One region of the Leptolyngbya sp. AS-A5 genome, then DNA from elsewhere that is predicted to be linked to it. Evidence: riboswitches for the same ligand, from Rfam matches in the RefSeq annotation. Region 1 holds a riboswitch; the other holds the start of a gene.

Region 1 (7,876 bases):
TCACTTCGCATACCAGCCTTCCTGCGCGTGAGCAGGACACTTTAAAGGGATCGCTCAAAAAATTGCAGCAGCAGCGATCGCGAGATTTTGATCAACTGCAAAAAACCTTGAAGTCCAAAAAATACGAGGCATTCAAGCAAAGCATGGAGGATTGGTTAGCATGGCCGCAGTTCAGCGCGATCGCCCAGTTGCCCATTCGAGAAGTTTTGCCTGATATTCTCTTGCCCTTGATTAGCGGCATTTTGGTACATCCCGCTTGGCTCATCGGAGTTGAATTCGAGTCCGAGCGAAGAGTTTTCGCACCCATTACACCTGAAGCTATTCGAGAGCAGCTAAAGCAAGACGAGCTCCTGCACGATTTACGTAAGCAGATGAAGCGATTGCGCTATCAAACTGAGCTATTTACCGATTTCTATGGCAAAGAATACGAATCTCAGGTTGATAAATTTAAGCAAATTCAAGAAATTTTAGGACAGATTCAGGATAGCGTGATACTGCAGGCTTTCTTAAACGAACATCTAAGTGATTCGATCGAAAAACTCTGTCCGACTTTCTCAGGACGGCTCGCTCAAAAAAGAACGATCGCTTGGAAAGCATGGCGATCGTTGCAAGAAAAATATTTAGATGTCGATTTTCGGATTCAACTGCGTCAGCTCGTTTTGCAACCCAAATCTTAACCAGCCAAAATCCTAACAAGCAGCGTGGGAATTCTTAGCATATCGTCTCTCACGCTGCTGGTATGCGTACTTTCTTGCGGCTATTCGGTTTAGGTCTAATTATTCTTGGAATCTACTTCTTAGGACAAAAAATTATTTTCACCACTAGCGGTTATGGCTATTGGTTGCAGGGAATCGCAGCAAACGCTTCTATTGCATCCTTAGTTGCCGGAGTCTTGATGCTGATCTTTCTCCCAAGACGCGATCGCAAGCTAGGCTGGATACCGATAACTCTCGGAATCACCTTCGTTTTCTTCAACAGCCGAGCCGTTCTGAATCCCACGAGTCTTTGGCAGTTTTTGGCTTCGTTCGTTTCGATCGCGCTTGGCTATCGAATGCTAATTACAGGACGATCGCCCCTCTAAAATCTAGATCGCAGCAGATCGACGATCTGCTGCACTTTTTTATTCGCCTTCTAATACCGACGGAATCCCCAACACAGGACAGGGGAACGACTTGCCCAGTTGCTTCACCAAGGGATGATCCGGGGCATCACAGCCCAGAATCAGCAGCGATGCGCTTTCCGCCGCCACAACCTCTTTTAGCTCTTTCGCAACCACACCAAACCGCAGATGCGTTTTGAGCGACCCGCGCCACTCTTCCGCCATACATCGAGCATTCCACAGAATACGATCGGCTTGTTCAAACAATTCCGCCGCACCGAACTGCGCTTTTGTCGCGGTTTCTAGCTCCGCGATCGCCGTTCGACTGGTGCGCCATTCGCCTTCGGCTTTTGCTGCGGCTTTACGCTTTGCGCCCGATTCAAATACTGGAATCCGCTTCATCATGCCGTCTTCAACCACGTACACCACTTGAACCGTGACTTGTTTTCCGGTTGCTAAGCGAGTTTGATGAGCGATCCAGAGCGTCAAATCCAATGCGGTCTGGCTCCTAGGTGAATTCGAGTAACCAACGACGAGATTAATTCCCGAATCTGCTGCACCGCTTGGGGCTTTTGCAGGAATTAAAACCATTTTCTGGACAAGATCAGTACGTCCGAGCGTTCCTTGGAGCCGTACCAGCATCGAATGAATGTTCATGAGTGCAACCTCTCTTAACTACAAAAGCGAGAGGTGGGTGAGGGAGTTGTCCCGATCGCAAACGATCGAGTTAGTTTAGGAAACTCAGAGTTAAACACTGAGTCATCCTCCCAATGCCGACGGAGTTAGCTGACGGGCTAAGACTGGAAGGTGTCTTTCTCAGACGGGTGTTTGAGATTCGCCCCAAGAATTGGTTCCTCCGCTTTGAATTTGGTCAGATTACTGTTCTACCAAACTCAGATTAGGCGACCCACAGATTAGCTTCCCTAGATGTTGACGAAATGTAGGCATAACAACCTTGGCTGTTTCACAAATAATTGGGAACCCAAAAGAATCAGGAACACTGGCTCAAGTCGTTGTTAGTTAATTTATTACAGGTGAAAGCGATAGAACTGCTACTTGCAAAACAAAAGTGAGGCATTAACTAATCCAACCCCCGTAGCAAGCCCCCCTTCCAATTATATCAGTCGCTCCTAAAAATCCTGTGCTTCTTTAAAGTCTGTATTCTCATTGACTGAAAAAATCTAATTTCAATTATTAGTTTCTGCTATCGAAACCTCAATCTCCATCCATCTCCAGGATTAAATTGTCGCGATCGCTACACTTTAATAATTGGGTTAACTGTGGAGAAGTTCTATACATTACTAGCGATGGAATAATAAAGCCACTCCCAAAAGAGAAATGAGAACGCCGAAAAACGATCGCAGACTGATCCGATCGCCCATTGCCCGACTAATAGGAAGAACAAACAGGGGACTGGTACTGCTGAGTGCTTGAGCAATCCCCGTGGTGGCAAATTTCAGCGAGGTTTGCTGGAGCCAGATACCGAGATAGGTGCTGATAAAAGCAGTTCCGGCGATTACCACAAGCAAACGACGATCTTTTAGGGGTTTGATCATTGCGCTAATTTGGTGCTGTAGAAGTATCCAGATAAACAGCGCGATCGTGCCCCCGATTAACCGAATTAAGGTACTCCACAAAGAATCAATATCGGTATGAATCAGCGCAGATCTCGATAACACTGCACCCGCCGCTTGCCCGATCGCCGCAAGCAGTCCGTACAAACCTCCTTGTAGGGGGCGAAAGTTCTCATGCCTGTCCGAAACCCGTTCCAAAATCACCCAAACGACCCCAGCGATCGTCAGTCCGATTCCGAGCCAGGCTGAGACAGATAAGCGTTCCTGAAGAAAGATCAAGGCAAGAATCGCAGAGAGTGGCGGGGCGAGGGTTTCAAACAATAAAGTGCGTCGTGCCCCGATACAGTTGAGCGCTTTGAAATAGGTAGTATCTCCGAATCCAATGCCGATTACGCCACTGAGAAACAAGAGAAAAAATGAGGCAGGATCGATCGCCGGAAAGGATTGTCCTGTGAACAAAAAGGTGAGACCGAGCAGCACGATCGCGATCCAGCCTTTTGTAAAATTCAACGCTAAAGGAGTAATCTGCCGTCCGACTCCGGTGTAGACGATCGAGCCGCACGCCCAAATCAATGCAGCAGCGAGCGCGGCAAGTTCACCCCGAAACTGTAGAAAAAAAGACATCAAAGCAAGTCAACCAATTCGAGAGTTTGAGCCGGATCGACCAGAGTATTGGCACAGAGAATCCCAGAAGCCGCCACCGCAGGCACTCCAATTCCCGGCATGGTGCTGTCTCCAACGCGGTAGAGGTTTGCGATCGGCGTGTGGCAACTCGGAAATAATCCCTGTCCTGCTGGAATTCCCGCTCCATAGGTTCCTTGATATCGTCGCAAATATCGCGCATGAGTCAGCGGCGTTCCAACCAGTTCTAGAACAATTCGGTCTTTGAGATCCGGGATGACTCGCTCAACCGCCCGATAAAGTGGCTGCGATCGTGCCCATTTTTTCTGTTCGTATTCGGCATTGCGTGTCCAATCTGCGAAGGGTTCTAAGGTATACGTATGAACCACATGATGACCGGATGGCGCTAGATTTTCATCCCAAACCGAGGGAATGGAAATCATGCAGGTATTCCCAGGAGTCGTGATGTCGCGATCGTCATGCACAACCACATGATGTCCAGTGAGATGCTGTAATCCGTCTGCCCGAATGCCCAGATGCAAGTGCATAAAGCTATCGATCGCAGGCGTAGCCAGCGCATTTTTACGGTAGGAAGTAGGAAGATCTGTCGGCTCTAAAAGCTGAGCATAAGTATCCCAAACACTCGCATTAGAAATGACGATCGCTGCCGATAATGCCTCACCGTTTCGCAGCCGCACTCCCCGAACTTTGCCTGATTCCACCAGAATTTTTTCGACGTGAGTTCCAAGCCGCAATGTCCCGCCCCATTTTTTCAGTCCACGAACCAGTGCATCAACGATCGCTCCACTGCCCCCGATCGGGTAATCAATCACGGAGCTTGTTCGTTCGCCAAACATAAACGCCACTTCAGGCGCGATCGTTCCATGTGCCTTGAGTCCCGACAGCAAAAAACACTCTAAATCGATCAACCGCCGCACCCACGGATCACGAACAGTTTGATCCATCAAATCCCCAACTGAAGCCTGGATCATTGGTAGATTTGGCAACATCTTCAGCAGCGATGGAAGATAGCGACTCAGCAAGATCGGAGCTAATTTCCAATCGCTCCGGAGTGCCAGCGTGGGAATTCCTCGCAACCCTGCGTACAGTTTGAGAAATCGCTTTTCGAGTTCGGTCAGTTCGATCGCACCCTGCGGAGAAATTTGGGACACCGCCGATCGATATTTCTCTAGATTGCCGTAAACCGGGAGTACCGCGTCCGGGAAGTGATAATGCCCGAATGGATCATAAGGAACCGCTTCCACCGATTCCCCTAAGACAGCCAAGACTTGGCGCAAGGGATTCACAGAGTTTGAATCACTTAATCCACAGTAAAACGATGCTCCGGAATCAAAGTGAAACCCCTGCCGCGAAAAGCTATGCACCGCGCCTCCTGGAATGGTATGGCTTTCACACACCAGCACCGACTTGCCATAACGCGCCAAAAGTGCGCCTGCAACCAATCCCCCGATTCCGCTTCCAACTACAATCACATCTTGCATCGTTTCTTGACTCTACCTTAAGAGTTCTGTCATCTCTAACCATTATTGCTAGAGTGAATTGACGCTACAAAAATTTCACTATGACACAAGCAAAATTAGGGGACACCGTCCGCGTTCACTACACAGGCAAACTCGATGATGGCACGGTGTTCGATTCCTCAGCCAACGGCGAACCGTTGGAATTTACGATCGGAGACGGCAACATTATCCCCGGCTTTGAAAAAGCGGTTGTGGGCATGAGCCCGGGAGATGCGAAAACTGAAGTCATTCCCGCTGAGCAAGCGTATGGCGAACATCGCGAAGAAATGGTCGTTGTGGTCGATCGTGCTCAGATGCCGCCGGAAATGCAGCCTGAAATCGGGCAGCAGCTAGAAATTCGGCAACCCTCCGGAGAAACCATCCCAGTCGTGGTGACAGATGTTTCGGAAGCAGATATTACGCTAGATGCAAACCATCCTTTAGCAGGAGAAGATTTAGTTTTTGATATTCAGTTAGTTGAAATAGATTAATAAAACTGATTAATCGAGAAATAATGGGCTTTGTGGCGAAAAATGTTGTTCACAAAGCCTTTTTATTTGTCAAAATTCCGTAATCTGTGTGAATTCAGATGAAGCTCGATCTTGAGCTGGCTTTCTCTATCTAAAAAGAGAAGTCTGTGTTCAGTCCGCTCTGTTGTTAAGCAGTGCTGCTTATCTCTTGAATCTTGAAAGGGATAAATAGCGCGAGTTTAAGCCAATAAGTGATCAAATTCACACAGAGATAAGTTTGACAACTTCTGTAACACGTGGTTTCTATCTATGAAGAAGCTCTTCTGGTCTTTAATCAACTACTATGCGTAAGGGACTGCTGCACAAGCCCGTTGTCTTCTTCGGACCTATCCTCGACAAAATTCTTCTGACTCATTTTGTCGTGATCGGTCTACCGACAGCGCTGTACTACTACATTTTGGAGAATGGATGGGATCTTTCCTTTCTTCACGTTCTGATTCCGATATTGTACCTAGTGACTTCGATCGTGGTAGTCGGGGAAGCGCTGTCCACAGCAATCACGTATCGTCGCGGACATATCGCCAAGGTACCAAAGTTCGGGATTGTGCAGAGGTTCATGCGCTCTCCTCGCACTCAGCCCCTTTACCCGTTGCTCGGAGCTACAGTTGATGTCCCCAAATGCTCGTTAATTGTGGCGGCGTATTTGCCGAACGAACAGCAGATTATTCTAGAAACGCTGGAGTATATCTTAAAGACGACCGAGCGTCCCGAAGCAGGCTTAGAGGTGATTCTGGCATACAATCGACCAGAACGTTTACCGATTGAAGACCGCTTAGAGCAACTGGCTGAGCAGCATCCAGAGCTTCAACTACTTTGTGTCGAAGGCAGTCGATCGAAAGCGCAGAATATTAACGCAGCCTTAGAAATCGTGACCGGAGAAGTGACTGGGATCTTAGATGCAGATCACCACCCAAATCCAGATTGTTTTACTCGCGCTTGGCGCTGGCTCTCGAACTACCGCTATAGCGCTGTGCAGGGGCGCAACGTAATTCGCAATCGGGGTTTTAACTTCATGACACGGATGATTGCGGTCGAGTTTGAGTGTATCTATGGAGTCAGCCATCCGGCAAAATCGCTGCTAGTCGATACGGGTGTGTTTTGTGGCGCAAATGGATACTGGAGAACTTCGGTACTGAAGCACATCGGATTTAGCTCGCGAATGTTGACTGAAGATATCGATGCAAGTTTTAGAACCTTGCTGAGCGGACACAACATCGTGCATGATCCGACGATCGTTGTGACGGAACTCGCGCCTGTAGATGTAAGAGCTTTCTGGTTCCAGCGCAAGCGGTGGGCACAAGGTTGGTTAGAAGTCACTTTGAAATATCAAGCCGTGATTGTACGATCGCTGCGTTTAGACAGTTGGCAGAAAGCCTATTGGACACTACTTCTGGTATATAGTGCAGGCTTTCACTTCATCGCACTGCAAGCGTTTCCAATGGTGTTTAGCTTAACGCTCACAGGCTCACAGGCACCGGATATTGCTCCAGAATATATTTGGGCAATGACCCTATTGACCTTGGCGAGTGGCCCACTACAAACGCTGGCGGCTTGGCTCGTGAGAACTGATGTAATCAAACACTCTGCCAAAGATTTCTGGATTTACTGCTTGTTTATCCCGTTCTACTGTGTGTTTAAAAGCGTAATCGCAATTACGGCAATTTATGATCACATTGTTGGCAATACGGAATGGATTGTGACTCGTCGATCGACCGATGCCCTGCCGGAAGCCAAATAAAAAAGGGAGCCGCGATCGCGGTTCCCTTTAATTCATGACGAGACAGCTAGACTATGCTTGAGCCGCTTGCTTGAGTCACTTCAGTTCCGGCTTCAAGCAGTCCAGCAGCTTCAGCGAGATTGAGCCTCACGATTTTGCGCTACCTTGGGCAAGGTCAAACTGTAGAGTTAACCAAAACTAAGCCAGTACAAATTCAACCAGTGAATTCACACCCAAAGCGTATTCAACTTCATCAATTTGATCGCGATCGCGCCATTCATCAATCACACCTAATAGGCAGCGTACTGCTAAATCTCGTTGAATTAATTCTGTTACAGCTTGCCAGGCATCTGGTGCATTCGAGAAAAAGCCAAGCTGAATCATGCCACCTTCATGCCACCAAATGCTAATCCAACCTGCATCTTGTTCGGTGATTTCGATATGTTGTCCAAGGTAAGTCATCACTACTTTCGCCCCTCGATCCGCGTCTTGATGAATCTTAGGATACGAGCAGTAATGGAGGTTTGACCTCTACTAAAAAGAAGGGATTATCTAGCAGCACTCTCTCTTCCGACAGTAACCGCCAGATAATCCTCAGCACAGATTGAAGCAGTCAATTTCGTAGCAGTCGGGCACTGATACTATGCAGCGCTACGGGTGACGAGTCCCCAAAGAAAGATTGCAATCATGGCTCCGAGGACTGCTACAAGTAAGCCCGGTAAGCTAAATCCGGTCGCAGTGAGGCTGATTGTTCCTTTCGTCAGAAGCGTATACAGGCTTCCGCCTAAGAACGAACCAATGATGCCTAAAATCAT
Region 2 (7,876 bases), on a different contig from region 1:
ATCGAGTGCAGCAGGATAATGCCGATCGCTTAATCTATGTCACTGATGCAGGTCAGGCAAATCACTTTGCTCAAGTGTTTCAGGTTGCCCGCCGCGCAGATTGGATTCCGGGTAGTGTTGAAGTCGTGCATGTGCCATTTGGATTGGTGCAGGGTGAAGATGGGAAGAAGCTGAAGACACGATCGGGCGATACCGTTCGACTGCGGGATTTGCTCGATGAAGCAGTGGAACGATCGCGCACTGATCTAGAAACTCGACTCGCAACCGAAGAGCGCCACGAATCCGAAGACTTTATCAATCATGCTGCAAAAACAGTAGGGATCAGCGCAGTGAAGTATGCTGATCTAAGCCAGAATCGCACTAGTAACTATATTTTCAGTTACGACAAGATGCTTGCGCTTCAAGGCAATACTGCGCCTTATATGCTTTATGCTTATGCTCGGATTCAAGGGATTAGTCGCAAAGGCGGAATTGACTTCAATCAGCTCGGCTCTAATGTTCAAATGGTGCTAGAACATGAAACCGAACTCGCTTTAGCAAAACAGTTACTTCAGTTCAGCACTGTTCTATCCGAAGTAGAGCAAGAACTATTTCCAAATCGACTTTGTGACTATCTGTTCCAACTCAGTCAGAAATTCAATGTGTTTTACGATCGCGATCAAGGCGTTCCTGTGCTGCAAGCAGAAGAACCCGCGCGAACTTCTCGATTGGTACTGTGTGACTTGACAGCAAGAACATTGAAGCTTGGACTATCGCTGTTGGGAATTCAGGTGCTAGAGCGGATGTAAGAGGCGCGATCGTAGAGAGGCTGGGAACTGGAAGATTCCAACCCCTGTTCTCTCTGACGCAGACGATCGAGAAACTGAAGTACAACACCTTCTAAGTGACGATCTACGATCGGTTCCGCAAACTTATCCAATGGATTAAGATCCACCACCCATTCACCGATTTGAACTCCAACAGGTTCTAAATGTTTACCTGAAAGTTCTCGATACAGCACTCGATAGTGGCGCTGTTTGAGTTGGGATAAAAACCAAAGCACATCATTTTCACTCAAGGGATGTTTTTGCGCGTTTGCAAGGCTTCCAGCAATGGTATCGCGATCGAACGAAATTAACCCCGTTAGATTAAATAGCTCACTCTGCTCGACCAAGCACTGAGTTTGAGCGCGAGTAGGCAACGCACCCAGCTTAAACTTATCTAAAAGCTGTGCTAGAAATCGAATCGGAACTGCACTCTCAGTATCAGAAATGTCGGGAGCTAGGAGCAACGAGGGTTGCCCTTTAATCGAAACTGAATCTATTGAAAGGTGAGCGATCGCTCGTTCAACTTGCTCAATCTGCTTTGCTTCGACACAAGAACACAACACTTGCCGCCATTGTTCACTGCTTAAAAGCTCTAGCAGTGCAATGTACTTACAGCCTAAACTATGTCCGATCCAAGAGTAATTCGTTTTATCCTGGTAAAGCTCGTAATCATAGTTAAGATGCTTTGCGATCGCTGTTAGTTCTTGTCTCAGCGTATTTTGCTCCTCTAAAAGCTCGATCGCTAATGACCAATGACGAAAACCAAACCGAAACGGTAAGGCAACGACGGTATATCCTGCTGCAAAAATCTCTTGTAGCAAATGCCGATACGCGATCGTTGGAAACGACCCAAAGAAAGCACCCCCAATAAACTGAACCACACCTCTGGGATGAGGATGCAATGCGACCCAACTATGGCAAAGCGGTCTGAATTGAAAAATACTCATCCTACACCTCTAGAGAAAGGGTTGACGGCAATCTCTAACCGCCAACCACTTGGAACAAACGACCAAACCCGAAGACTAACGCCAATGCTTGATTACATTCCTCGCATGGTGACAGGAAGGTCTAACTCTGCAAGCGATTGGTTCAGCGACTCTAGATTTGCACCATTGCCGTTGCTGCTGACCATCAATCCTGCAATCATTGCTCCCAAATCTGCTGCTGCACTGTCGGATGCGGAAGACATTCTGACCGCGCCCGGTGTCAGTTCTAGCCCGACTGAACTACCTGGAACCAGAATTCTCGGCGGTTCAGACTCAATCTCATTTAGCGCTTTACCGCTCGCCAGCGCCAGTGAGTAATTGATTTGATCAAAGTCAGTGCTAGCAGGATTGGCGGGGAAGTCATTCGGCAAGAACGTGCCGCGAATTTCAGCATTTAGCAACACCTTGACCGGACGCGGACTCTGAGGTCTACCGATCAATCTTTCTGGAAGCGTTGTGCCTGTGAAGATCCGGGGTAAGAAGAGCGAAACAAAGCCCCGAATTTCCAAGGCTGGGTCGTCTTGGGATGCAAATCGAACGACATCAGGAAGCAACTCGATCGAAGCTGTCTTCTGCGCTGGAATCACAAATTCCTGACTGATATATCGTCCTGTTGTGCCAACGCGGATCAACGAGAGCGTATTGTTTGATCCAGCAATGTCGAAGATCAAGAAGGTATTCCCCTCCAGAATGCGAGTAACAGCATCTGCCTGAGCTGGACTATCCGGTAAGCTAATGCGGAACTCTAAGCGATATCTCAAGTCGATCGTTTCCAAGTTAGAAAGCGTCAGAAAGTAACCTTGCACAATGCGACGAGCAACGGGTTGTGCTGCTGGCGGCAATGCTAGTCTGGGAGCAATTCGTTTGACGAGCAATTCAAAGGTCGAAACTTCCATGATGCGAAACTCCAAATTGAATAATATGAGAGGCTCTTAGCTCTGTTTGAGACTTTCTATTCAAATTGTGGAAGAGCAACCTGGCTTTTACAGTACCCAGGTGGGTACTATTTCTTTGTCTACAATTTAGTCACTATCTCAAAAGAAAGATGGTGCAAATCTGTATTGAGATGTTAAAGTTCTAGGATTCGAGTCTGTATCGCCTAATTCGGACAATTGCTCCGAAGCGGAGGAACCAGTTTAATCGGGGCTTACTGTTGTGAACTTAGAAGTTCTAAGCGAGCCAACAGGGGACAATCTCTCAGTCCTCGCCCGTCAGCTAACTCCGTAGGCACGTTGAGAGTTTGGCTCTGGAGAACCAAATCATATGATTCTGCAATTGAATTTAGCGGCAGTGTTTACTGCTGTAGTTCAGGCTACGGTACGCCGGACAAAACCAATCCTATCGAGCGATCGCATTCTCTATCCGGCGCTCGGTTTCCTGGGTGTGATTGGTGTGTGGTGGATTATTGCACTAAGCAAACACGAACTGATGCCCACGCCGCCCGAAGCGCTGGTAGCAAATTTAGACTACATTCTTAATCCGTTTTATCGTCGAGGTCCTGGCGATCTAGGAATTGGTTGGCTGTTACTCGCAAGCTTGAGACGAGTATTGATTGGGTTTGGTCTGGGTGCGATCGTTGCCATTCCGATCGGCTTTTTGATTGGAATGTCCGAAAAAGCGATGATGGCGCTGAATCCGGTGATCCAGATTCTCAAACCCGTATCGCCACTGGCTTGGCTCCCGATCGCGCTGGCGATTTTTAACTTGGCTGATCCCTCTGCCATCTTTGTAATTTTCATTACCTCGCTATGGGCAACGATCATCAACACTGCATTGGGAGTTGCCAGTGTTCCTAAGGACTATTTAGACGTAGCGCGAGTGTTGGAAATGCCGCGCTGGAGACGCATACTCAAGATTGTTTTGCCTGCAAGCTTGCCGTATATTTTTACAGGCTTACGAATTAGCTTAGGCGTTGCTTGGCTTGTCATTGTTGCCGTGGAAATGCTCACAGGCGGAGTCGGGATCGGTTTCTTTGTGTGGGATGAATGGAGCCGATTGAACCTGAGTTCAGTGTTCTTAGCCGTGCTAGTGATTGGACTAACTGGACTATTGTTAGACCTCGCCTTAGCCCAAATTGAAGCTTGGGTTACACATCGCCGCCGCGCTTCGTAGGGGAAAAATTATGACGAATCAATGGACGCGCCGCGAATTTCTTGCAGGAGTAGGCGCATCGGCGATCGCAGCTACCTTACCCTCTTGTGCAATTAATGCGAATCGTGCGCCGCAAGAACTCTCTGAAGCGGCAATGTCGATCACTCCGGTCATTAAATCGAGTGAACTTGAGAAACCGAACCTAACGATCGGCTATGTTCCAGTAAACGACTGTGCGCCGTTTGCGATCGCTTGGGAGAAAGGCTTTTTTCGCAAGTATGGCTTGAATGTCCGCTTGAGCCGTGAAGCAAGCTGGGCAACCTCACGAGATGGCGTAATCTTTGGTAGATTAGATGCCGCCCCGGTCGTTGCAGGGGCGGTCACGAATGCCAGAACGGGTGCAGAAGGGGCGCGTCACGCTCCGATGTGTGCAGGCATGACGATTCACCATCACGGCAATGCGATGACGATGAATCGCGCTATGTGGAATGCAGGCTTGCGCCCGTGGTTCGAGTACAACGGGAATTTAGAAGCCTTCGGACGAGATTTTCGCCGCTACTTTGAAGGCTTACCCTCAGAACGTCGAGTTTGGGCAGTCGTGCTGAGTTCTGCCATCTATGAATACTTCGTTCGCTATGTTGCAGCAGCAGCCGGAGTTGATCCGCTCAAAGAGTTTCGCATCATCATTGTTCCACCGCCGCAGATGGTGACGAATGTGCGAATTGGAGCAATGGAAGCATACATGGTTGCAGAACCGTGGAACACCCGCGCCATTACTGGAAATGAAGGCATCGGATTCACGTTTGCTCAAGGTCGTGAGATTTGGAATGGACACCCCGATCGCTTACTCGGTGTGATGCAATCGTTTATCGATGAGAATCCTAAAACCTACCGCGCCTTGCTCAAAGCGATGATCGAAGCTTGTCGCTACTGTGACGAAAATCGAGAAGAAGTAGCTCAAATCATTTCGGCTCGATCGTACACCGGAGCGAAACCGAAGTTTACTAAACCCGCGATCGTGGGTGAATACAACTATGGTGGCTTTGACGGCAAGCAACGCATTGTTAAATCAGATGCAACCACGATGTTTTTCAAGATGTCGAAAGAAGTTCCGCAAGTTGCGAACGAGCATTCTACGTTCATGTGGCGATCGCGCAGTCTATGGTTCATGACGCAAGCCGCTCGCTGGGGACAAATCAAAGAGGTTCCCAAAGATGCGGACAAACTTGCAGAACAGGCTTGGCGCACTGATGTCTATCGAGAAGTTGCGGCTGAGTTAGGCATTGCTTGTCCGGCTGAAGATTACAAAATCGAACCTGCTGAAGCGTTCATCGACAAGAAAGCCTTTGATCCGAGCGATCCAGTCGGGTATCTCAACAGCTTTGACATTCGTGTGAGTCGATCGACAAACATTTATCTTTCTTAGAAGAGGTTCTCATGGTTCAGTTCAACATGATTAATGATGTTCAAAACGTTGCTCCTACCCAGTCAGAGGCACCGTTTCTCGCAATCAATCACCTTTACAAGTCTTATAAAACGGGCGACCGTGAAACGGTGATTCTCAAAGACATTAACTTAACGATTGGGGAGCGCGAGTACATTTCGATCATTGGTCATTCTGGCTGCGGTAAATCCACGTTGCTAAAGATTGTTGCGGGACTAGAGCGATCGACTTCGGGTTCTGTATTGCTCGAAGGCAAAGAAATCCGCAAGCCGGGAGCAGAGCGCATGATGGTGTTTCAACAGTATTCGCTGCTGCCGTGGTTAACCGTGAGCCAGAACATTCGGTTGGCGATCGATGAAGTGCTAAAAGATGCGTCTCCCGTTGAGAAAAAGCAAATTGTGAGTGAGCATTTAGCCATGGTGAATCTCACCGCTGCTGCCGACAAGTATCCGGATGAGATTTCCGGCGGGATGAAGCAACGGGTCGGAATTGCCAGAGCCTTGGCGACTCGTCCGAAAATGCTGCTGATGGATGAGCCATTCGGAGCGCTCGATGCCTTAACACGCGGCAAACTTCAGCGTCAGGTGTTAGAAATTTGGGAGCAACATCGGCAAGCTGTGATCATGATTACACATGATGTTGATGAAGCGATTTACATGAGCGATCGGATTGTATTGATGACCAATGGGCCTGAAGCGACGATCGGCGAAATTTTAGAAGTTCCCTTTGCACACCCGCGCGATCGGGCCAAACTTCGCAATTCACCAGAGTATTACCAATTGCGAAACCATGCGCTGAACTTCCTGGATTCTAATTTTGAATCCGACGACTAGCGCAACACCTAAGCAACAAGAAAAGATAGGCAGACCGATATACTAAAGCTATTCCTCTGCGGCATATCGTCATGGTCACACTTCAGCTTCGTCAACTGGTGGTTCAGCCAGGTCAACGGGTTCAACTTCAAGAAGTCAACTGGCAAGAATTTGAAGCGATCCTCGACGAGCTTGGAGATAAGCGTGCCTGTCGAATTGCTTACAGTGATGGAGTGCTAGAAATTCGGATGCCTTTACCAGAACACGAAGTTGATAAGGAACTCATCGGTGATATGGTCAAGATTCTGCTCGAAGAACTTGACCTAGATAACGAGTGTTTTGGATCAACTACCTTTAAGCAGCAAGATCTGGCAAAAGGCATTGAGCCTAATCAGTGTTTCTACATTGAAAATCATGCAGTGATGGTCGGTAAGCGCAGATTGAATCTCACCGTTGATCCTCCTCCAGACTTAGCAATTGAAGTCGATGTTACATCTAAAACTGGATTGGAGGCTTATCAAGCATTAGGAGTAGCAGAACTTTGGCGATTTGAGGACGGTCAACTCCGAATTAGCGTGTTGCAAAACGGGGAATATCAGGACGCACAGGTTAGTCCTCACTTTCCCGATTTCGCGATCGCTGAAAACCTCACCCACTTTCTAGAATAGAGCCAAACTGAAGGACGCAGGCAAACTCTAAAAGCCTCTCGGCAATGGGTACGACCTCAGTTAGGATAAGCTGATTTGAACTGACTATTGAACTTGAACGCCCTGTTAAATGAAAAAACCGATCGCTTTCTGAGCGATCGGTTTTTTCATTTAACCAACAACACGAACTATTCCCGACCTGCTGGAGCGGGTTGCTGTGAGGTTTGCTGTCCTCCCGGTTTCGCGAATGCCGTCCGCTCTAGAAGGTTTAATGCTCTTGCATACTGCGGATCTTGGGTTGTTCCAATCAACTTCGGATTGGTCGCCAAGAACTTCTGCTGGGCATCCGACAGATCTACCTTGATATCTGGGGTGACTCCTTTCTGACTGATATCAGTTCCCTTCGGCGTGTAGTAGTGCGCGATCGTCACGGCAACGCCTGATCCATCGGACAGCGAATGTACCGACTGCACCAGTGCCTTACCGAAGGTCTGACTGCCAACAATCGTTGCGCGTTTGTTATCTTTCAGCGCTCCGGTGAGAATCTCACTCGAACTTGCCGATCGACCATCCACTAACACCACCAAAGGTAGCTTAGATAATTGTCTACCGTTGGCATAGGCAGTATCACCCACACCTTGCCGATTCACGGTTTTGACGATTGCGCCCTTGTCTAGCCACATCCGGCTAATATCGATGCTCGCTTGCAGCAGACCGCCCGGATTGCCGCGCAAATCCAGCACAAACGCATCGACTTTTTGAGCACTCAAGTTCTTAATCGCCCGTTCCATCTGCTCCGCTGCGTGGCTGCTGAACTCTCCTAGACGGATATAGCCGACTTTGTTCTTGCCTTCCTGCTTCACGCTGGCGCGGACTGCTTGCAATTCGATCCGAGCGCGGGTCAGCGGCATATTAAATGCTGATGCACCATCGCGCTGAATTTGCAGCGTTACCTTGGTTCCGACTTCTCCCCGAATCAGATTCGAGGCATCTTCAACCGTCATGCCTTTCGTGGTTTTGCCGTTAATTGCCAGAATACGATCGCCCGTCTTGATCCCCGCTCGAATTGCCGGAGAATTCTCCAGTGGCT

What was found. A riboswitch is a leader RNA that binds a small molecule or an ion and turns the genes downstream of it on or off. The one in region 1 is predicted to bind cyclic di-AMP.
Region 2: another riboswitch for cyclic di-AMP. It lies ahead of ntrB (nitrate ABC transporter permease); the one in region 1 lies ahead of NC980_RS00375 (universal stress protein).

What each region holds. Positions count from the first base shown of each region.
Region 1 is NZ_JAMPLL010000001.1:68,459-76,334, forward strand. Features, by position in the region: gene NC980_RS00365 (CHAD domain-containing protein) at 1-677, shown strand, start outside; gene NC980_RS00370 (hypothetical protein) at 740-1,081, shown strand; gene NC980_RS00375 (universal stress protein) at 1,121-1,756, opposite strand; cyclic di-AMP (ydaO/yuaA leader) riboswitch at 1,859-1,982, opposite strand; gene NC980_RS00380 (DMT family transporter) at 2,401-3,297, opposite strand; gene NC980_RS00385 (NAD(P)/FAD-dependent oxidoreductase) at 3,297-4,796, opposite strand; gene NC980_RS00390 (peptidylprolyl isomerase) at 4,877-5,305, shown strand; gene NC980_RS00395 (glycosyltransferase) at 5,628-7,082, shown strand; gene NC980_RS00400 (hypothetical protein) at 7,260-7,523, opposite strand; gene NC980_RS00405 (GlsB/YeaQ/YmgE family stress response membrane protein) at 7,703-7,876, opposite strand, start outside.
Region 2 is NZ_JAMPLL010000020.1:42,063-49,938, reverse strand. Features, by position in the region: gene argS (arginine--tRNA ligase) at 1-788, shown strand, start outside; gene NC980_RS19110 (DUF1350 family protein) at 767-1,753, opposite strand; gene NC980_RS19105 (hypothetical protein) at 1,846-2,688, opposite strand; cyclic di-AMP (ydaO/yuaA leader) riboswitch at 2,879-3,036, shown strand; gene ntrB (nitrate ABC transporter permease) at 3,056-3,904, shown strand; gene NC980_RS19095 (CmpA/NrtA family ABC transporter substrate-binding protein) at 3,915-5,309, shown strand; gene NC980_RS19090 (nitrate ABC transporter ATP-binding protein) at 5,336-6,160, shown strand; gene NC980_RS19085 (Uma2 family endonuclease) at 6,232-6,807, shown strand; gene ctpB (carboxyl-terminal processing protease CtpB) at 6,975-7,876, opposite strand, start outside.